DNA from 4 places in the Methylomonas montana genome. Region 4 is predicted to be linked to each of the others. Evidence: riboswitches for the same ligand, from Rfam matches in the RefSeq annotation. Region 4 holds a riboswitch; each other region holds the start of a gene.
What was found. Region 4 has a riboswitch for cyclic di-GMP ahead of QZJ86_RS13575 (hypothetical protein). Riboswitches for the same ligand answer to the same signal wherever they lie in the genome.
Positions count from the first base shown of each region.

Region 1: it holds a riboswitch for cyclic di-GMP, as region 4 does, so the genes downstream of both, QZJ86_RS17580 (hypothetical protein) here and QZJ86_RS13575 (hypothetical protein) in region 4, are expected to answer to the same signal.
Region 2: it holds a riboswitch for cyclic di-GMP, as region 4 does, so the genes downstream of both, QZJ86_RS17645 (PEP-CTERM sorting domain-containing protein) here and QZJ86_RS13575 (hypothetical protein) in region 4, are expected to answer to the same signal.
Region 3: it holds a riboswitch for cyclic di-GMP, as region 4 does, so the genes downstream of both, QZJ86_RS08290 (PEP-CTERM sorting domain-containing protein) here and QZJ86_RS13575 (hypothetical protein) in region 4, are expected to answer to the same signal.

Region 1 covers NZ_CP129884.1:3,797,143-3,802,759, forward strand. Annotated here, with positions in the region: gene pepP (Xaa-Pro aminopeptidase) at 1-147, shown strand, start outside; gene ubiH (2-octaprenyl-6-methoxyphenyl hydroxylase) at 151-1,365, shown strand; gene QZJ86_RS17570 (hypothetical protein) at 1,438-1,851, shown strand; gene QZJ86_RS17575 (hypothetical protein) at 1,962-2,792, opposite strand; gene QZJ86_RS17580 (hypothetical protein) at 2,993-3,781, opposite strand; cyclic di-GMP riboswitch class I at 3,892-3,968, opposite strand; gene QZJ86_RS17585 (transglutaminase family protein) at 4,535-5,332, shown strand; gene QZJ86_RS17590 (transglutaminase family protein) at 5,337-5,617, shown strand, end outside.
Region 2 covers NZ_CP129884.1:3,816,081-3,821,697, forward strand. Annotated here, with positions in the region: gene QZJ86_RS17635 (alkaline phosphatase D family protein) at 1-174, shown strand, start outside; gene QZJ86_RS17640 (glycerophosphodiester phosphodiesterase) at 258-1,508, shown strand; gene QZJ86_RS17645 (PEP-CTERM sorting domain-containing protein) at 1,605-2,387, opposite strand; cyclic di-GMP riboswitch class I at 2,443-2,530, opposite strand; gene parC (DNA topoisomerase IV subunit A) at 3,150-5,387, shown strand; tRNA gene QZJ86_RS17655 (tRNA-Pro) at 5,595-5,617, shown strand, end outside.
Region 3 covers NZ_CP129884.1:1,780,322-1,785,938, reverse strand. Annotated here, with positions in the region: gene QZJ86_RS08295 (DUF2341 domain-containing protein) at 1-1,572, opposite strand, end outside; gene QZJ86_RS08290 (PEP-CTERM sorting domain-containing protein) at 1,907-2,746, opposite strand; cyclic di-GMP riboswitch class I at 2,769-2,855, opposite strand; gene QZJ86_RS08285 (hypothetical protein) at 3,004-3,423, opposite strand; gene QZJ86_RS08280 (cytochrome-c peroxidase) at 3,566-4,723, opposite strand; gene QZJ86_RS08275 (molybdopterin-binding protein) at 4,838-5,617, opposite strand, start outside.
Region 4 covers NZ_CP129884.1:2,963,443-2,969,059, reverse strand. Annotated here, with positions in the region: gene QZJ86_RS13595 (GTPase) at 1-103, shown strand, start outside; gene ppk2 (polyphosphate kinase 2) at 298-1,080, shown strand; gene QZJ86_RS13585 (hypothetical protein) at 1,106-1,228, shown strand; gene QZJ86_RS13580 (hypothetical protein) at 1,425-2,564, opposite strand; cyclic di-GMP riboswitch class I at 3,031-3,129, shown strand; gene QZJ86_RS13575 (hypothetical protein) at 3,224-3,994, shown strand; gene QZJ86_RS13570 (hypothetical protein) at 4,065-5,617, shown strand, end outside.

The sequences.
Region 1 (5,617 bases), 830 kb from region 4:
GCCGACTGCGAAACGGTGGACAAGCAATGGCGCGGCATCGGTATTCGTATCGAAGACGATGTGTTGGTGACTAAAGACGGCCATGAGATTCTCACTCACGGCGTCCCCAAAGCAGTTGCCGACATCGAAGCGCTGATGGCGGGCTAAGCAATGCAAACCGATTTCGACCTGATCATCGTCGGCGCCGGCCTGGCCGGTAACTGTCTGGCCCTGGCGCTGAAAAATAGCGGCTTGAAGATTGCGTTGGTCGAAGCCAATAGCCGTGAACAACTGCGCCATTCGCCGGCCGGCGACCGCGCACTGGCCTTGGCGGCCGGCACCGTGGAACTGCTGAATGCATTGGGCGCCTGGCGCGGCGTCGCCGACAAAGCCACCGCCATCAAACATATTCACGTCTCGGACCGCGGCCACTTCGGCAAGACCCGGCTGGCGGCGGAAGATCAAGGCGTCGAAGCGCTGGGTTACGTGATCGTCGCCCGCGACATCGAACAGCACATGGCCGATCTGGTCGAAAAAACCGACACGGTTTGCCTGTACCAAACCAGAGTCGCCGGCTTGATGTCCGGCCGTGACGCGGTCAATGTCAGTCTGAAACAGCACGACGGCAGCTCGTTAAATGTCAGCGCGCAACTGCTGGTCGGCGCCGACGGTGGCAACTCCACGGTACGCAAGCTGCTGGAAATTCCGCAACAAGTTACCGAATACGGACAGACCGCACTGGTCACCACGGTGCAATCGGCGCTGCCGCACCGCAACACTGCCTTCGAACGCTTCACCGAATTCGGCCCGCTGGCCTTGCTGCCGGTGGCCGGCAAACAATCGGCGGTGGTCTGGACCCGCAGCCACGAGCAAGCCGAGACACTGATTAACGTCAACGACCGCGAGTTTCTCGCCGAGCTGCAGAACTGTTTCGGTTACCGTTTGGGCGAACTGAAACTCGCCGCGCCGCGCCGGGCTTTTCCGTTAAGCCTGATCCGTGCCGAAAGCATGGTTTCCGGCCGCACCGTGATCATCGGCAACGCCGTGCATCAATTGCATCCAGTCGCTGGCCAAGGCTTTAACTTAGGCATTCGCGATGTGGCTTTGCTGGCAGAAATGTTGATCGACCAACAACAGCAAAACGGCGATTTGGGCGATGCCCGCCTGCTGAAAAACTACAGCCGGCAACGCCAACAAGATCATGGCAAAACCATAGGTTTTACCAACAGCGTGGTAAAGCTGTTCTCCAACGGCAATCTGCCGTTGGCAGCCGTGCGTAACGCCGGCCTGACCCTGCTGGACCACCTACCGTTTGCCAAACAATTGCTGACCCGACATGCAATGGGATTGGCCGAGCGCTTACCTAAGCTGGGCGACCGGGAGTAGCAAACTTGCCGAAAACACTTATGCTGATTCCGGCCTACAACTGACCATAAAACAATAAAAACAGGGGGAGCCATGAGTTTTAAATCCAGTTTGGTCAAAATCGTTATCAAGTTGACACCCAACGCACTGATCATTTGGGTAGCCAACAAGATACTCAAAGGGGTTGCCGAATTGCAGGCTTTCAATTTCGACATTGATGCCCGAAAAATCTATGCGCAGACCTTGCTTTATGGCGAGGAAGTACCGATTGAATTGAGCCTGGAAGATTTTGCCGTGTTCAATGACGGCGAGGGTTACCGCTTCATCATCCATCATGCCAGCTCGAACAAACCCTGGCTGAACAACCTGCTGGCCCGCGTCATCGGTAAAGGCTGGAAGATTCCGTCGTTGCCGCATTTCAGCGCCCAGTTGGAGCTGGTTGCCGAAGTGTTCAAGGCCAAACCGGTAGCGTTAGAAAGCGCCGACGACGACGTTATCGATGGCTAATTAAAATTGACGTCATGTCCCGATGCAATCTGGGACATGACGAGTATTAGCACTACAAAAAGATGACTATTTGTTCAGCGCTTCCATAGTTTTTCCATTCGCCGTACGGCTCAGGACCAACGTTTACGATAAGTCGAGAACCCCAGCCCCGCTATCCCGCTCGCAAACAACCAAAAGGCAGCCGGTAACGGGACGACAGTGGTTTGAAAGCTAAAGGTGCCGACTCGGGTATCGCGGATGCCGCCGAGATGATCGAAGCCATTGCCCAGACCCAGAATCCCGCTCAAACTCAATGTGTTGCCGCTCAATTGGGTGCTGACATCGAACAAATCAAACCCGCCGATCCGAAAGCCGATGTTGTTCATCAAAATCCAACCGGATTGCCCGGTGACAGCATTTGCCAACGCCGGGATATACTCCAGATCCAGATCGCCAAACAGTACGCGGTTATTCGGCGGGTCGACATCGACCCGAAAACGCATCACGCCGCCCAATCCGATCTGCCCGGTCGCCGTGCCGCTTAAATTGGCGGGATCGAATGAAAAGGTGGTGGCTTTGTTTTGCCTACCTAACGGATTGACCGGCAGGGACGAGGCGTTGACCTGAAATTGCCGACCAAGGGCGGAAATTTCATCCGACACGCTGTCGTAAAGATCCGGTGTATTTTCATCTCGAAGCTGGCTAGACGTTTTCGATGCCGCCGAGGCATCGAAATACTCTTCCAGGTAAAGAGAAGGCCGGCAACAGATAGAAAATGTCTCGGTCGGCGCGTCGGGGTAATTATCTTTAATCACCCCGGCAATCAGCGCGTCCCGATCCAGATTTAGCGTCATGGCGCCACCGCTTACCGTGGCCGCTTCCGCATTGCCGAAAGCGAATGCACCATATACGGCCACGCCAACCAGCATGCCGCGAATAACAGGGTAGTGATACTTTTTCATTATTTTCTCTCGCTGGATTTACGTCCAGGGTCTATGGATTTGAGCGGCGATCAGCCCGGTATTGCATCTTCGTTGGCCGGCTTGAATAGCCGTCGAACAAATACCGTGGTTCGCTCCTGACGGAATGCCCCACGACGACATTGCAAACAGGTGGGGAAGCCAGATGCAGCGCATACGGCTGCATCTGGCAGGACAATGATCTAAGCGCTCACGCAATGCAACTGACGGCGTTTGTAGCCAATCAAGCCCAACAGCGAGCTGCCGAACAACCACACTGCGCTCGGTAGCGGTACCGCAGCCGGCGTCAGGCTCAGGCTACCGACAACAGCGGTCTGTCCGGCGCCGCTTACCCCCAGGAACGAACTCCAGGTCAGGCCAAATGCGTTCGGATAAGTAGTAGGTCCCACGCCGCCGCCTAAGATCAAGTCGCCGCTCAATGTCAGTTCGCCGTTAGCGTTGACCGATTCGCTGGCATTGCTTAACTGTAGAAAAGTCGTCCCTTTAAAGAACAAGTCATGCGAAACCAAATTCCAGATGCTGCCGATTTTTTCCAAGGTAAAGTCATAAGGCATCAAAACCCCTGCCCCCGGATTACCCGGCACAGCCAGCCTTAAAGCGCCACTCAAGCCAATCTGACCCGCTGCGGTATTACCGGTATCCGTCGTGGTGGCTTCCAGATAACGATTGGGCGGATTTCCGTAAAAAACCGTGGTATCGACACTGTTAACTGAAAACTGCATATTCGAGGTCGAACCGCTACCGCCGGCCGTATTTGCATTGATGGCGGTGGTGTTATAGCTGGCGTCGAAATAACGATCCACAATCCAGCCGGCCGCCGCGCTAAAAGCGCTATTGTCGATACTGATGCGGGCATTGCCGCTAACCAAGGCCGCACTGGCCGACGCGGGTGCCAATAATCCGCTGAATACCACAAATGCCAATACCCCGGCATTAGCCAATTTCGAGCGATGGTTTTTTCTCTGTTTCATTATTTATCCTTAAAAAGCGATTTACGGTTGCAGTTAATCTTCAAGGCCTTGGCCGACCGCTGCAGTGGTTTTCGCAATTCCGGCAAACAGTACTCTCAGGCCTGTCACTTGAAGGTAACCCGGCTGTCTCGTTCCAAGACCCGTGGCTTTCCGACTCCGTCTCACGGCGGATGTGGCTAAATGTCGTCATCCCTACGACGCCGCTCCTCTCCTTGAGCGAAGGCATCCTGATCATGCCAAGCATTTAAAATAACGCTGTTGAATTTTGTGGATTACTCCGGATTGAAGGGAGTAGTCGTTCAAATACTTGCTAGTACTTGGCATGACCGGCCTTATTCCGATTGCGGCCATGCCGCAGCAAGTGATCTAGCAAACCAAAGCAATAAGCAGACCAATGTCGTTCATCCTTGGCTTTTGACTGGTCGGCATGGCTCAGCACGGTCGGAAAACGTGAATTTTGTGACAAAGCGAGTTAAATCCCTGATTATCGAAATGCCAGATAACATAGTTTTCCAAGACAATGGTCAGGGATAGGTGCCTGTTATATCCAAGCATTGCGGATTTATTCCATTTCCAGGAAACCACGAAGCTCGATAGGCCCGTATAATGATTGCGTCGGCGCGTCAACGCCGACAGGTAATCGCCGTTGACGGAGAGCCATCCGTAACCGTCATTCCAGAGTAAAATTACCGCCTGCCGACAGCTGCTAAAATATGGCTGACATTTCTCGGTAATCAAAAAAGGATAACCAACATGTGGCTGCAAACTAGCTGCGAAATCAACTTCGACGTCAGCGTCGATACCCCGTTTATCCTGATGTTGCGGCCGCGTAACGGCGCCAATCAATGGGTGGCCCGCGAGTCTTACACCTTGAAGCCGACGGTGCCGGTTTTCGAATATACCGACTACTACGGCAACCTCTGTCAACGGTTGATCGCGCCGCCCGGCGAGTTTTCCGTGCATACCAGCGCCGATATTCACACCACCGAACATATCGACACCTGTCCCGGCGCGCCGTTTACCGAGGTACAGAATTTGCCGGAAACGGTACTGACTTATCTGCTGCCGACCCGCTATTGCGAATCCGACCGCTTCATCGATCTGGCTAGGGAAATCGTCGCCGAGGAGAGGCCAGGCTACGATCAGGTCGCCAGACTGAACCAATGGATACGCGACTATATCCGCTTCAATCCCGATTCCCCGCACTTTCAGATGTCGGCAGTGGAAGTCAATCTGGCCGGCGAAGGCGTTTGCCGCGAATTGGCGCATCTGGGTATCGCACTGTGCCGGGCGCTCTGCATTCCGGCCCGCATGGTGGTGGGCTATTTGTACGGCCTACAGCCGATGGATTTTCATGCCTGGTTTGAAGCCTATGTCGGCGGACGCTGGTATACATTCGATCCCACCCAAGCCGAGCCGCGCGGCGGACGGGTGATCGTCGCTTACGGACACGATGCCGCCGACGTGGCGATCTTCACCCAGTTCGGCCCGGCGTTGTATCCGACGCAGATGCAAGCCGGCGTCCAGCTGTTAGAGAACCTGCCGAATTAAAGCCATGCAGCGTTTACGGATACGACATCTGACCGAATATTGGTTTACCGGTCCGGTGATACTGAATCAGCATCGCCTGCTGTTGCGCCCGCGCGAGGGCCACGATGTGCGAATAGAATCGTCGCGGCTTGAGATCAGCCCGGTTTATAGCATCAAGTGGTATCGGGACATATTCGATAATTCGCTGGCGCTGGTCGACTTTTTAGAGCCGGCCGACAAATTGAGCATTACCAGCGATGTGATCATTCAGCACTACGAAGAGGCGCCGCTGAATTTTTGTGTGGC
Region 2 (5,617 bases), 850 kb from region 4:
GCTGGCCAAGTCAATCTATCGCCTTACGCCGGATTGCAGTTCTTCGGCGAAGTCAATATCGACAAGAAAAGCCGAGCGATGACGGTGGACTTGAAAGACATCGATGGCGCCGTGGTGTTCAGCAAAACGCTGCCGGCCGAAGCGGAACACGAACACGAGCACGACCGCGACTAAAGCAGGCTGCCGGGTAAACTTCGGCCAGCCCGGCATTCTTTCTCGCCAAGTAACGCAACCTCAAAATGATAGGAATACTCTCCATGTTAAAACCTTGCCACAAACCCACCATGTTGACAGTCGCCATGTTGGCTATACTGACCGCTCAAGGCAGCGCCAACGCGCGGCCGCATAGCGAACACCACGAGCATCACGACATGAGTCCTCTCGTCATCGGCCATCGCGGCGCAGCTGGTTATCGTCCGGAACACACCCTGGAAGGCTATGCCTTGGCGATCGAAATGGGCGCCGACTTCATCGAGCCCGACCTGGTATTGACCAAGGACGGCCATATGATCGCCCGCCACGAGCCGATGATAGGCGCCACCACCAACGTCGCCAGCCATCCGGAATTCGCCGACCGCAAAGCCAAGCGCCTGGTGGATGGTGTCGAATACAACGACTGGTTCGCCAGCGATTTCACGCTGAAAGAAATCAAAACCCTGCGCGCCGTGCAAGCCCGCGCCGACCGCGATCAGCAATACAACGGCCTATACCAAATCCCTACGCTCAACGAAGTGATCGCGTTAGCTAAAAGCCAAAGCAAAGTAACTGGCCGCCCCATAGGCATCTATCCCGAAATCAAACACTCCACCTATCACGCCACGTTGATTGGCGCCAACCAAAAACCTTTGTTCGGTGCGAACCTCTTTGAAAACAAGCTACTGAAAAAATTGCATCAAGCATACGGCAACAGCGCCTGCGCGCCGGTATTCATCCAGTCTTTCGAAGTCGGCAACCTGCAATACCTGAGTCACTACACCGACATCAAACTAGTGCAATTGATTGATGCCGACGATGTCAACGCCGACGGTTCGATCTCGTTAGTGCCACCGTACAAACAACCCTACGACTTCGTCGTGAAAGGCGATCCGCGCACCTTCGCCGATTTGCTGAGCAATGACGGTCTGGATTTCGTCAAATCCTATGCCGACGCTATCGGCCCCTGGAAACCTTATCTGCTTAAAACCGTAGCCGACGGCATAGACCGCAACGGCGACGGCAAAATCACCATCAACGACCGCCGCGTCGACGGCAGTACCGGCGTCGTGGAACTAGCGCACGACAAAGGTTTGTTGGTTCATACCTGGACTTTTCGTAACGATGCCAGCGGTTACGGCTTCACCGACCCCAAGCAGGAAATGACTTATTACTTTGATCTGGGTGTCGACGGCTTGTTTACCGACTTCACCGACACCGGCGTCGCCGCACGTGAAGCGTCGGTCAATGCCGACCACGGCAGTCAGCAGCAACAATGCACGCGTGCCGATGATCATGATGACCGCGCGCAGTAACTTATGATAATGGCCTAAACTAAAAGCCATCTGCTTTGCCGAAAGGCCACGTTACCGTCATTCCCGTTAACGTGGCATCAGGCGATTTCTGATTTGTTAGACAGCGAGGCTGCAGCCGGCATTTTTTCTGCGGCTGACCAATAAAGTCATCAGGCCGGTTCCGAACAGCCAAACGGCGCCAGGTACGGGGACCGCAGCCACTGATGAAACATAATTGATGGTTTTTGACGAACCGATCAATGAACTCAGCGTGCCGTTGCTGCCATCGCCGTCGAGGGCTTTGACCAGCTTTAAGAAATCGGAACTCACGCCTGCCAGCCACAAGTTTTCACCGGTCGATCCGCCCGTCAATCCGGGGATGCTCGGCGCCCAGCCACCAGTAAACTTGGTGTTGAAGCCCAGGGCGACACCTCCATAGGTGCCGATCAAATTCGGTGAGCCGTTAGCGGGGTTTGCATCCAGCAGGTCGGCTTTCAGCAAGGTTTGATAAGGTAGATCATTCCACGACGTTTCGCCAATTGAGCCAGCTGGTAATGTCCCTTTGATTTCCAAATAGTTTTTTAGCGTTGTAGTGCCTATCGAAGTGATCAGTTCACCGGCAGAGTTGAAGTTTGCCTGATATTTCACGCTCTCTTTGCCCAAATTGACATGATTGGTCAGGCTGCCCCAGAATGAAGCACTTGAGCCGCTCCCAATCAGCTGCCAATAAGTATTGGAGCCCGAGCCTTTTTTACTTATTTTGATAGTCTCGTTGGTATCCAAGAATAACGGCCAGCTTGGCTCGCCGACGCCGGGTGCATCGTACGTGAATTTACCATCAGTCATTGAAGTCGCTGCGTTACCCGCTCCAGCAACCAACGGTAACACCACCGCCAACATCCATCGTCCATATTTAATCACTTTCATTTATCAATCCCCTTACATTAATGAATAAGGTGGCAGCCCGGCTGTCTTACCGTTTTGAATCCGCAAGACCCATGGCTTTCCGTCCCTGCCTCACGGCAGGTTTGGCTTTTACACGCTTGTTTTTTAAAACCATTTCGCTAATAAACAGTGTTTCTATTCCCTGCTAGCCATTGGTTACTTTTAAAGCCATATTCCGTTTTTAGCGTCCTCGTCGCCTTGTTAACCCCCAGGCAGGCGTTATGTATCGCTGGATGACGACCCTATGAAGTAACCAATCCCCCAAAATGCATAGCAGTTCGAGCTGAGCAACTCTGATGCCAAACTCATAACATATTGAAATGATTGTTTTATGTTTGCTGTCTCATCGGCATAAAATTGGTTCGCAACGTTATTTAACTCAAAAATATCGAGGCATATCACTTAATCCGTTAGAGCTCGCCATTGACTTGATTGAGCGCGAGTAACGGCTCCAGGAACATCTTGCGTCGCCGGTAGAGGCCAAAACTATGTGCTGATGGAAAGGGATATTGGCTGGACGATGCCAAACATGACTGTGCAGCGCCAAAAAGTAGTTAGGTATTGGTCATGCGCGGCTTGGCAAGTCGTCGCCAGCGTAGACGTTGCCATCAGGGAAGCTAGGTTTTTACTGAGCAATAGCGTGGTGTTGTGGTATTTTAGCGCCCCTCGAATACGTCACGACTCGACGGCTAACCAAACAGGATCATCAGCAATAAAATGGGTGTACAGGAAAACTTCGAACAACTGCCTTTAAAGGATTTCACTGAAAAAGCCTACCTGGATTATTCCATGTACGTGATTTTGGACCGTGCCTTGCCGCATATCGGCGACGGTCTGAAACCGGTGCAGCGCCGCATCGTTTATGCGATGTCGGAACTGGGGCTGACCGCGCTGGCCAAATACAAAAAATCCGCGCGCACCGTCGGTGACGTGCTGGGTAAATACCATCCGCACGGCGACTCGGCCTGCTACGAAGCCATGGTATTGATGGCGCAAGACTTTTCCTATCGTTACCCATTGATAGACGGCCAGGGCAACTGGGGCTCGCCGGACGATCCGAAATCTTTCGCGGCGATGCGTTACACTGAATCGCGGCTGACAGCCTATGCCCAAACCCTGCTCAGCGAGTTGGGCCAGGGCACGGTGGATTGGACTGACAACTTCGACGGCACCTTGAAAGAACCTAGCCTGTTGCCTGCGCGGTTGCCGAATGTATTGCTGAACGGCACGATGGGTATTGCGGTGGGCATGGCTACCGATATTCCGCCGCACAATCTGCGCGAGGTCGCGGGTGCCTGCCTGCAATTGCTGGACGAACCGGAAACGCGGCTGGAAGGCTTGCTTGAGCATATCAAAGGCCCGGATTATCCGACCGACGCCGAGATCGTCACGGCCGCAGCCGACATTCAAAAACTGTATACCACCGGCAACGGCTCGGTGAAGATGCGTGCCAAATACGAGCTAGAGGATGGCAACATCGTCATCACCGCACTGCCGCATCAAGTATCCGGCGCCAAACTGCTGGAACAGATCGCCGCGCAGATGCTGGCGAAGAAATTGCCGATGATCGAAGATTTGCGCGACGAATCCGACCACGAAAATCCGACCCGGCTGTTGATCATTCCCAAAACCAAACGCATCGATGTCGATGCGGTAATGTCGCATCTGTTCGCTACCACCGACCTGGAGAAAAATTACCGGGTCAATATGAACATGATCGGTTTGAACGGCAAGCCGCAGGTCAAGAACCTGAGACAAATTCTGACCGAATGGATCAGCTTCCGGACCGAAACCGTGCGCCGCCGTTTGCAATATCGGCTGGATAAGGTGCTGGCGCGTTTGCATATTTTAGAAGGCTTGCTGATCGCCTATCTGAACATCGACGAAGTGATCGCGATCATCCGCGGCGAAGACCATCCCAAGCCAGTGTTGATGGAACGTTTCGGCCTGAGCGACTTGCAAGCCGAGGCGATTCTGGAGCTGAAATTGCGCCATCTGGCGAAACTCGAAGAAATGAAAATTCGTGGCGAACAAGACGAACTGGAACAGGAACGCCAGGCGCTGGAAAAAACCCTGGGCTCGGAGCGTTTGCTGAATCGCCTGATCCGTAAGGAAATTGAGCGCGATGCGGAAAAATACGGCGATAACCGCCGCTCGCCCATCGTCGCCCGCGAGGCTGCACAAGCCCTGGACACCACCGAGCTGATCGCCAACGAACCGGTGACCATCATCCTGTCGCAAAAAGGTTGGATACGTGCAGCCAAGGGTTATGACATCGAGGTGGAAAGTCTCAGCTATCGAGCCGGCGACGCCTATCTGTCCTCCGCCAAGGGCCGCACTACCCAGCCGGCCTATGTGCTGGATTCCAGCGGCCGGATCTACACCATCACCACTCACGACCTGCCGTCGGCGCGCAGCCAGGGAGAGCCTTTGACCGGTCGCCTGAATCCACCGCCGGGCAGCCTGTTTACCGACGTGTTCAGCGGTCAGCCGGATGACTGGTTGTTGATGAGCAGTAATGCTGGTTACGGGTTTCGGGTTCAGTTGAAGGAACTCATCAGTAAGAACAAGGCCGGTAAGGCCGTGCTGAGTCTGCCGACAGGCTCGAAAGTAATGACGCCGGCGCCGATTCCAAATGCCGACGATTTGCTGGCGGTGGCGACCTTGCAAGGCCGCTTGCTGATCTTCCCTGCCCAGGATTTACCGGAATTGGCAAAAGGCAAGGGCAACAAGCTAATCCAGATTCCGAGCGGAGACATTGCATCCGGCAAAGATGCGGTAGTAGCGGTTACAGCGTTGACAGCGGGTAGCGAGCTGAAAATTCTGTCCGGCAAACGCTTCGTCACACTGAAAGCGATGGACATCGCCCAATATACCGGCAACCGAGCCAATCGGGGAACGGCATTACCGCGTGGATTTCAAAAAGTCGATGGACTGGAGTGCGTGATAGATTAAGAGCTTAACTGTTATATAAATATTAATTTCGTTAACGTTTATATAAGCTTAGCTCTAGTTTTAACTGCCATTTCCACTCCACAGCAAACGCCGCCAAATAATTTTTTACCGTAAAATAAAAAATCAGTTGACATAAAAAACAAAACTCTCTATTATAGTCATCTTTCTGGACAGCATCAGCTTCCCAGGATAATAAGAAGGTCAATTCGGGGTATAGCGCAGTCTGGTAG
Region 3 (5,617 bases), 1.2 Mb from region 4:
GCTGGCGGCGATCGCCGCAAAGGTAATCATCACCCCGACCACCGTGCCGAGCAGCCCCAGGAAAGGCCCTCCGGCGATGGCGATGGTCAGTAACACCATGTTGCTGTTCAGGCGTTGGCTTTCGCTGACGATCTGGCTATCCAGCTTGACGCGCAGGTAATCCCAGGCTTCTCGGGTCACCACCTGATCGGCACCGCCTTGCAGCTTGTTCAGCTCGTGGATCGCCGTGTGGTACAGGTGATACAAGGTCGAGCTTTGGAAATGGTCGTGTTTGCCGACCAGCGCGGTCAACAAGTCCGAGTCGGCCAATTCCTGTTCGTCGCTGGTTTCGTCCTGATCCAGTTCGCCGAGTTTGTTCGAGTCCAGCCGGCGATATTTTTCCAGGAAGGCTCTGTTATCTTTCGTGACACGAGTAATGACCAATGTTTTGGTGACCATGACGATCACGGCAACGATCAGCATGATCAGGGTCAGACCTATCACCACCCAGCCGTCGACGGTGACGTTTTGGACGATGACCATGAAGTGGCCGGCATCGCCGCTGCTAACGGCTTCGTCCTGGCCGTAGCTCAACACCGAAAAGTCCGGGCTTTGGCTGCGAAAGCCAAACTTGACCCAATCGGCACTGCGGGCGGTGGCGGCGATTTGCACTTCGTCGAGTAGGCCCACCAGGTTGCGGCCGATGCTGATCGTCGGGTTAACGGCGGCTAACGTAATGGCGGCATTGCCGGCCAATACGCCATCGACATACAGTTCTAGTTTGTCGCTCTTGGCGGTCACAGCAATATGTTGCCAGCGGCCCAGGGTCAGGTTGACCGAGGCGGTGCTCGCGCCAGCTAACCACTTAGCGCTCAACACCGTGCCTTGAATGCTCAATTCCAGACCATTCGCGCCTTCGCGGGCTTCCAGCAGGCTGGCGGCGTTCTGCGGCTGATCAAGCTTCAGCCAGGTAGAAAAAGTCCAGCCTTTGGCGGGCGCCATGACCAACTGCGGCGCGGGATTAATCGACAATGGTCCGGTGCCGGTGAATTGAGCCGCAGCACCTATCCAACCGGCCGGCTGAATCGTGGCTTTGGAGTCGGCGGCGTGGCTGGCGTAGGCGGTGGCGTCCTGCGGCAGCGCTTCGCCGTCCTTGAAGTGGTAGACCAAACCTTGCGCCACGTCGTAGAGGTTTTTCGGGTCGGAACCATCCGGTGCATTGGCGTTGCCGTAGTACAGCCAGAAGTCGTCGCTGCTCACGCCGCCGCGCACTTGCGGCAGTTTCACCCAGATCAGACCGATCTCGCTCAACAGGTCGACTTGCTCGACGTCGTACACCAGCGGGGTTTTGTCGTCTTTTAAAAATCGAAAATCGCGGCCGTTCTCGGCCAGTTCGACGAAGTAGCCGAAGTTGCCGGCATGTAGCCGCACCAGTATCGGCACATCGCTCAGCGTCTCCTGAATGTCGGCGCCGGTCGCCGCTGCGTCCACCGCCAGTTGCCGGCGCGACGACCAGTCGTCGTTCCACCAAGCCAGGCATAGAGAAGGTAACAAAAACAGGCTCAAGGCCCACTTCAGTGCATTGTGCGTCATGAGTGTTAGCGGAATTAGTTCGGTTGATGTTGGCTATGCATGGGGCAATTCATATTCATCGCATCGGCTCCATGGTCGTGTAGTTGCGCGTCGAACCATTCATCGGCGAGTGACGGCTTCCGGCGGTAAAGATTATTCATCATCCCTGAGTGAATAATCGCGCCTACACTGTCACGGTGATTGCCTGCGGCGGCCCTGGCCGTCCGCGTCACCTCGGCTTTGACCCAACCAGGGGATCAAAGCCTTGGCTCTCGCATGACTCCACGCCGTTTCGCGATGCCTTGCAGTTTTTCTAGTCGAAAAACCGCCCGGCGCTGCGGCTTCCAGGGACTACTCAACCTTCACTCGCTAGCGCTTCGTTTCCAAGGTTTCGCAGCGGTTGCCTTGAGCCAGCGGCTTTGCGCCGGCCAGCCAGCAGGCCTAACAGACCAGTACCGAACAGCCAAACCGCGCCAGGGACGGGAACGGAAGCGACGGATACGACATTTTTAATGGTTTTGGATGAGCCGATCAAGGAGCTAAATGAGCCGTTGCCGTTATTACCATCCAATGCGTTGACCAGATCTAAAAAGCCGTTGCTCAGACCCGCCAACCAGAGGTTTTCGCCAGTAGAACCGCCGGTCAAACCAGGGTTATTCGCAGCCCAGCCACCGGTGAATTTAGTTTTGAAACCCACAGCGAAACCGCCATAGGTGCCGACATAGTCGGGAGTATTGTTGTCAGGGTTGATATCCAGTAGTTTGGCGCTCAGCAACAATTGCTCGGGTTGCGCGGACCATGAGGTGTTGCCAAAGGTGCCGGCAGGCAGGCTGCCCTTGATTTCCAAATAGTTGCTCAAGCTCGTAGAACCGATTGATGTGATCAATTTGCCGGCCGAGTTGAAGTTAGCCTGATATTTCACGCTATCGCTACCCAAATTAACATAATTGTCCACATCGCCCCAGAATGAAGCAGTGGAACCGGTGCCTTTCAATTGCCAATAAGTGCTTGAGCCAGAACCTTTTCTCTCGATCTTGATCGTTTCGTTGACATCCAGGAACAAAGGCCAGCTTGGCGCGCCGACGCCAGTGGCGTTATATGAGTATGGCACCGCATCGGCCACAGCGTTACCCGTGGTGGCTGCCAGCGGTAACAACAGGGCGAAGGCCCAGCGTGCATATTTAACGACTTTCATTTAAATCTCCTTAATTAATTAAAGTGGCAATCCGGCTATCGTGATGTATCGAACCCTCAGACCCGCAGTTTTCCGCCCCGACCTCACGATCGGTTTAGCTTTTACACACTTCTGATTTTGAATTAACACAACATAGGTACAACATGCCCTGCGCTTCCAGCGATGACTAAAACCTCGGCTCAGTCCCTATCCATGCCATGCCATGCCATCCCATTCATGCACCGCATTGAACAGCGCTGCGTGCTTGGTTCGGAAGCTTAGGCTGGCGCCTCCCGCCTCGGCTGTATAACCGATCTGTAATTGGCCTGGTAGGCAGCGCGCAACTGCGCCAAGCCCGGCATATCGGCGCCATGAATGAAGGCCGGGGCGGAAAAGTCGCCACGCCCGAAACGTTGTGCCAGTTCCTCCAAATGGCGGCGAATCGACCAAACCTGCTCCAGATCCATATCGTCGCGGGCAACGATCCGCTGCACGCCGCCGTCGGCTGTCTTTAGAAATTGATGCTGAGTCCGGGCCAGGGAAATCGGCGTCACTTCGGCGCCGCGACGGGCGACTTCCGCCTGTCTGGCAAGATCTTCGGCCGAAGCAGGATGACTTAACAGTGCCGATGCCATCAATTGGCAAAGGCATGCAAAGCGAGCGCGCAATGCAGGATTGATGGTGCAAGTGTTATTCACTAATAAACCTCCTTCAAGTTTTCTCAACAGGACGAAAACCAATACTGGGAAAATCATACCAAGTGCCTCGGAAAGGGTAGGCAGCCAGTCCAAGCTACCTACCCACCTTTCAGCGCGGTTCCTTAATTGCCATTCCAATGTTCTAAGGAAGGGGAACAGGGCTGGTTTCCGGGCGGAAGCCGTCGGTCAGCGTCGTCAAAAACGTCACGATGTCGTCGACTTCCTGGGCGCTAAGACCCAGCCGGCCTAAAGTGCCTGGCAACAACTGAGCGTTGCGATGGACGGTTTCCGGCACCTCGGCGGGCGGCCAACTGGCGACGTCGCGGGTGTTGTCGAACATCACCACTTCGTGCAGCGTCTTGAACACGCCGTTATGCATGTAAGGGGCAGTGACCTCTACGTTGCGCAGCGTCGGAATCTTGAATTTACCTCTTTGCAGCGGATCGTTAACCACCGCGCCCAAACCGACATCGACAAAATCCGCCCCATCTGGATTCAGCTCCGGCGGGAGGTCGTAGTAGGGGTTTTCGGGATTTTTCGGTACGCCCAGGTTTTGAAAACCGAAGCTGGTAAACAGCGGTCTGCCGTCCGGCCCACCCTTGGGCGTATGACAGTTGGAACAGCGCGCCTTGCCCATGAACAGAAGCCGGCCCCTTTCTTCCGCGGGCGTCAGCGTAGCCAGGCCGGCCAGGAAGTAGTCGTATTTGGCGCTGAACCGATTCATATCGTCCGAGCGTTCATAAGCCGCCAAAGCTTCGGCGATATGCTGAAAGGCCGTATCGACATCGTTTAGGGATTGCGGCCCGAATACCTTGCGGAAAAGATGGGCGTAGGACGAGCGGCGGACGGAACGCACCACGTCTGACTTGTCCTGGTTATGCATCTCCAACGGGTTCAGGAAAGGCTGTTTCGCCTGTTCTTCCAGCGTTCCCGTCTGCGACCGACCGTCCCAGAACAAGCCACCCACATACCCGCCCTGCGGGAAGGCCGGACGCACGGTTGGATCGAAATGGAGCGGCGGGGTGTAAGCCGTGTAGGCCGTGGTCATCGCGTTTCTGCTACCTAAGCGGTCCTTGAGAACGCCTCTTGACACCGGGAGGGCCTTGTTCGGATCGGCGAATCCGGCCGCCGGACTATGACAGGTGGAGCAACTCTGGCCGCTGGGTTTAGAAAGATCCGGGTCGAAAAACAGTTTTTCGCCCAGTTTGTCGATAGTCTCCGCTTTGAGTTTATCGGCATGGACGATCGAGCTCAGAACAAGGCTGCTAAACATCAGTATTTTGGGTATGGCTCGCATCATATTTCTCTTGAGTTATAGTGAATCTGGTACGGATGGGTAAGGCCATCAAGATCGAACAGCGAAACGGCTTTACATCCTCGTCGGATATTTTCAGGAGCCGCTCTCCTTTAAATGTTATCGGGCTGTTCCATGTAAACGATTACGGTAACTATTGAAACCGAACGCAAACAAACCGCTGAGCATGAAAATAGCGCTAGCCGGCAAAGGAACCGACGCCACGCTGACCACGGTCAGACTGGTCAGATTGGAAACATAACGGCCGCCCTTGGCGACATCGCCCGGCACCACCAATTCGGCAAAACCTTTGTTACCTAGCGAATTGCCTAAGCCGTCGGCATAGGCCACCAGTACCGAGATATTGCCGAAATTGGGATTCAGTTCGCCCAGCGCAAACACCGCCTGATAGCCGTCGCTGCCGGTAGCAACTACGTATTTACCGAGAATGTCGTTTTTGACGGCGGGATTAGCATTAATGCCGGACAGATTTACTAAATCCCAAAGCGATACGCCGGTAAACGACGATCCAGTCAGCGGTGGCGTATTCACAGTGACGGTCTGCGCCGGCAGCGCGGCCGCCAGGCTGGTCAGGCCGTAAGTCGCGGCATTGGCGACCGCGCCATTGACGGTAAATTGTCCCGACACGCCGGAGGCGGCGGGTGTGTAGTCGACATGGCCGACGTGCAGACTGGACAGATTCGATACCCAACGCCCAGCTTTGACGTCATCGGGCGACACGATGCGGGCGAAGCCGTTGCTGGTCAAATCCGCGCCGTTGAGTTTATAGGCAAGGATGTCGTTATGATTGCCAAAGGAGGCATTCATTTCCGCCAACGAAAATACTGCCTTATAACCGTCCGTACCGGTGGCGACCACATAATCGCGCAAGATGTCGTT
Region 4 (5,617 bases):
ATTGCGACAGCAATTATTGACGATGATCGAACGTTGCGCGGCGGAGCCGGTTGCCTCGATCGACAAGGGGAGTTTATTGGGTAGGGTGTTGTTGGCGGATTGAAATTAACTTGAATTTTGATAGCTAGCCGGGAGGCATATGTTTTTCGTGCCCACGCGAAATCGTCCAATTCGGTGGACAAGCGAAAAACGCTTGCTCGCCCAACATCTAATAAAGTGGCCAAATTTATCCGGCCATTACAATACGCGCGCATTGTTGCTATGTTTACCGACACACTTTAAACAAGGCCGGCCACCATGAGCAAAAAACACGCACCCAAACCCGATAAACAAGTCTACAAAGATACTTTGCAACAACTCCAGGAGGAACTGGTCAAGTTGCAGAACCACATCATCAAGCATGGCGACAAGATTCTGATTATCTTCGAAGGCCGTGATGCCGGCGGCAAGGACGGTACCATCAAGCGCATCATTCAGCATCTCAGCCCGAGGGAAATTCGGGTGGTGGCGCTGGGCAAACCGTCCGATCGCGACCTTAGCACCTGGTATTTTCAACGTTACACGCACCATCTGCCGGCCGCGCAGGAAATGGTATTGTTCAACCGCAGTTGGTACAACCGGGCCGGCGTCGAGCGGGTGATGGAGTTTTGCAGCGACGCCGAATATCACGAATTCATCGAAACCGTTTCCCACTACGAGCAATTGCTAGTGCGCTCCGGCATCAAACTGCTGAAATATTATCTGGACATCAGCAAGGCCGAACAGAAAGAACGCCTGAAACAACGTGAAAAAGATCCGCTTAAACAATGGAAAGTCAGCCCCATCGACAAGGAAGCGCAAAAACATTGGCAGCAATACAGCGACGCCCGCAACATCATGTTTGCCAGAACCCATCATTTGTCCGCGCCGTGGACCGTGGTCAGGTCGGACGACAAGCAGGCCGCGCGGATCAACATCATCAAGGATTTACTATTTCGCTTGGATTACAAGGGCAAAAACGAGGCGCTGGTACTGCCGGACGCCAATATTGTCTTCAATTACGAAGAAAGCTATTTGCACAACGGCATGATTGCGCCTTGAGGCGGGTGGGCAAGGTTCGGTAGGCATGAGTGATCGAGTGCTCGCGAAAACCGGCGTTTCCGATAACCCTGCAATCGTCCAGATACAGGGTGCGGCCTGGAAAATTGCGCGGCTGGATGCTTACGTCATGATCTGTAACCAGTGGTGAGGGTATAAGTTACTGATATAATCCCCTGATCTCAACCTTCTCCTGGAGGAGATTGTCGTAAAAGGTAGGTTGGGCTGAATACAATGAAGCCCAACATTTTGGTTTTGTTGGGCTTCGCTCTGCTCTGCCCAACCTACATTTGACTTTTACGACAGCCTCCGGAGGAAGAAGGAGATTTTAGAGATCCCCTCCAGTTTTACAGGCTTAAATCGGCCGAGGCAACTTGCTTGGTCGGGGTGCAGGCAGGGCAGCTTACCTGTAGCAATTCGCCGCTATGCCGATGCCGCAAAGGCCGGGCCAGGCCATCCATTTGATTCATGTCTTGGTATAGCTCGTTTTCGTGCGAGATCACTTCCCGCTCATGCTCAAATGGATACAAGGTTTGAGCCATACCGCCGCCTTCGATGAAATGTTGGCTATCCAATAGCATCAATTTGGCATGCAGTAATTCGTGTAATAAAGCGTCGGCCGGCGAAATGCTACAGGCCGGCGTGGCGTCGCAGCCGGGGGCGTTCAGCAATTGCGCGCCCAGCCGGGTGTCGAAGTAGATGGTGACGCTGTCTACGCCATATTGGTTGCCCCAGGCTTGGGTCTGCCAGTTGTTTTGCCGATATTTGAGTGTCAGTTTTTGGCCGCGTAACTCGTTGATTAAACCGATGACTTGCGGATAGCGCGAATAATAGTCGGCGATGGCGGCCAGGTCGGCGTTGATCGAAGCAGGGTCGCCAGATTCGGCTTGATAGAGCGTGGTCAGGAAGCCGGCGATTTCGGTTTCCGCGAGTTGATTGCTTGTTAACGTCGCTTGTTTCTGACTGTACGCGGCCAATACCTGGGCGGCAGAGGGCGGTTTTTGCTGACGCAAGCGAATCACCGAGACGCCATCGCCGCCGACCGCCAGGCTGGCTTGCATCCGGCTAATCGGCTCGGTAATTTGGCTGGCCGCCGGCTGCACGGCATTGACCGGCAGCAAATCTTTGGCAGTGACGACCCGAGAAGTCGCCATCATGCCGATACAAAAACTTAACACCAAACAGACATTGCGGCGGCGGTTATGCGGAATCGAGTCATCGTTCTTTAAGCGACTGTCTTCCTTTAAATAAATGCCGTAACGCCGGGCAATATCTTGCAACGCTGCAAAGGCTGCTTGGGCATTGAGACTCAAACCGGCTTGGCACACCAGCGCCGGTTTACCGTCGATCACACAAGGATGCAGGAAGTGATGCTCGGCCGGCTGGTTCAAATACCAGCGATTCAAATCCCTGGCTAAATGCTCCAGCCCTTTGATTGGGTGGGCGGCGCTGCCAAAAGCTTGTTCCAGGGTTGTTGTTTCGCTCATTCCGTTTCCTTTCGTTTGACAGCCGATAGTGATGTTTAGTCGGCAAGCGCAAGACTTGCAGTCCTTAAAAGTCCAACTGTACAGCCGGATCGGTTTACCGGCAAGTTCCCTTGGCTGAAGTCATTTCAGCATCGTCGCGGAAAGCTATTCAATTAAAACAAACGCTTGGGCCGATATGGCTGACGGCTTTTCGGCGAGTCGCGGTGGCGTGCGTATTACATTTAACGAAACCGTAACAGACGTGTAACGGAAACCCCCGATTTGCTCTGGAATAATCCGCCGCAACTGAAGGACAGGCCCTATTCGGGCGGTTCGTAAAGATTCAGGACAGATTAGGGAGCAAGGACGGCACGCATAGGGAGTAGGCGACGGAAGAGGTTAGGGAGTCGGCGAGGGTAGAGCGACATGCAACATGGTAGCGGGGAGAGCAGCACCGTCTTGGTGTTAGATAGCAGTGTAAAAATAAGCGTGTAAAAGCCAAACTCGTCGCGAGGCGGGGACGGAAAGCTTCGGATCTTGAGTATTGAATGTCATGCCTGCTTTGGCGGGTGGCCTGGATGGCTGGCGATGATAAGGACGTACATTGACAATGCTCAAGATGGCTGGGCTGTCACCTTGTGTATTTAGACTTTTATTTTTAAATCATAAGGAAACAAACAATGAAACATTTCGGCAAAACTTTAATGGCTGCGGCTCTGTTGGCAGGCGCTGGCGCGGCGAACGCGAGTATCGCAACCGGTAGCGCTACACTCTCAGAAGCCTTTTTGTCTGTTTATGACAAAAGCCAAGCCCTGACTTTTACGCTGGATTTGGGTCTGACCAACGGTGATTTGATTGCTAATGTTGGTAATGCTTCATATACCAAAAGCTTTGATCTGTCAGCTTACGCGCTGTGGAATACTTTTTCAGCCGGTTTGGATGCATCACAAACTGTATTTACGGTTGCGGTAGGTAATGGCTCCAAACAATTGGCAACCAGTGCGGGTGCTCCGGCTGCTTACACCAACTTAACTGTTGCGGCTGCTGCTGGTACTGGTATCAAGAATCACGCCGGCGCGATCAACGGCGGTGCGTTGGCTGATAACCCAGGTGAAACAGTGTCCAACACAGCGGCAAACTTGAGTTCATTGGTGGCCGATTCCGATACAGCCAATACCGGACAGCACAATCAACTCAACACTGCCGATACCTTGTGGGGAACCAAAAGTGATGCGGCAGCGAATATTGCCTATGGTTCGGCCGGTAACTTCTTTTACTTGAACGGCACTGCTGCACCTGTGTTGACTGCCGGTAAATGGACATTGGCAGGCAACTCGTTGAGCTACGGTCCTGCCGTTGCCGCGGTGCCGCTGCCTGCCGCAGTCTGGATGTTCGGCGCCGGCCTGATGGGCGTGTTGCGCATGACTCGCCGTAAACACGCTGCCGCGTAAGGTTCCCAGGGATGGCGTTTGTTTGCCATCCCGTCTCAATGATTCAATCTTAACACCAGAGGAAAAACTCATGAAAAAATTAGTATTAGGCGTGGCGATTTCCGCCGCCCTGTCTTCCGGCGCGCAAGCGGCCATCAACGTTGATGCCAACAACTTGCCGATCATCGATCCCGCGCAAACCAACACCGTATATTTGTCCGGCGCTTCCGCGGCGGTCAACTTCATCGAAAAGCTGATCACCGATTCCACCGTGCCAGCTGTCGATAAAGTTTGCGACAGCAGCAAAAAAGTCTGGAAATATAAAGACAGCTTGACCGGCTCCGACCAAAACGCTTATTTGTGCGAAAAAGCCGCCACCAACAGCGGTTTGCCAACCAATAAGCCTAACATCCTGGTTTATAAACGCAGTGCTGGCGGTTCCGCGTTCGGCGTCAGCCCGCTGATCGCCGAAGCCAATGGCGATGCCGCTAGTGCCAGTATCGAGTTTTTGAAAATCAGCTCGGCTTGCACTCAAGTCACCGCACCGGTTGCCGGCACCACTTTGGGTGTCATCGAATGCCCTTACGACCTGGCTGATCCTACCAAATACGTCAAGCACATCGCTGACTTCGGCATTTCCGACGTCGACCCTGCGCAGTTTACCGGCAACAATACACCAGCCGGTTATTCGGACGTGACTGCCGACGACGTGGCCAAATTGACCGTGAAAAGCGCCTCGGCGCTGGCCTTTGGCGTACCTGTCACTAAAAAACTGTACTTTGCCCTGCAAGCCGCGCAAATTTCGACCGGCGCGATTCCGGCGACTTGCACCGTCGGCAGCGAAGCCGAAGCCTGCATGCCTAGCTTGAGTTCTGCGCAAGTGGCGGCGATTCACGCCGGTAACTGGGCGGACTGGAACCAAATCAAAGTCGGTGCTACCGGTTTGGGTCTGTATGATTGGGCTGCTGCCAATGCTGCCGCTTATTTGCCAGGCGCGTCTAACCTGCACACCTGCCGCCGCGAAAACGGTTCCGGTACACAAGCGCAATCCAACATCAAATTCCTGCAAGACCCCTGCACCACTGCCGCTGGCGCTACCCCGCCAGCAGGTGACGCGGTTGCCTTGGGCTTTGCTGAAGGCGACGGCTATCCGATGATCCACGAAAACAACACTTCCGGTTCGGTCGGTAACTGCCTGGATGAATTGGATGACGGCACCAACGCCGCTAACGGCTTTGATAACACCTGGGGCGTGCGTTGGGCGGTCGGTATCCAGTCGCTGGAGAAAAAAACCGCCGCTGCCAGCAAATTCCGTTTCGTGAAACTGGACGGCGTCGCGCCGACTCTGGCTAACGTAGTCAGCGGCAAATACAGAGATTGGGCGGAAAATACCTTCCAATACTGGACCAACCATGTGTTCTCCGCCAACGCCACCGAAAACACCGCGCTGAAAAAACTGACCGATGCGGTCATCAAATCGGCTGGTGCGCCTGAAGTAATGGCGGCTCTGAACAACGGCTTTACCCACACCTTTACCACTGAAAAAGGCGCTTATCTGGCGGTTCCGACCAACTTTACTCCAGAAGCCAACGGTGCGTTTTTGTCCAGCAGACCGGTCAACCCATACAGCCACGCTACGTCATC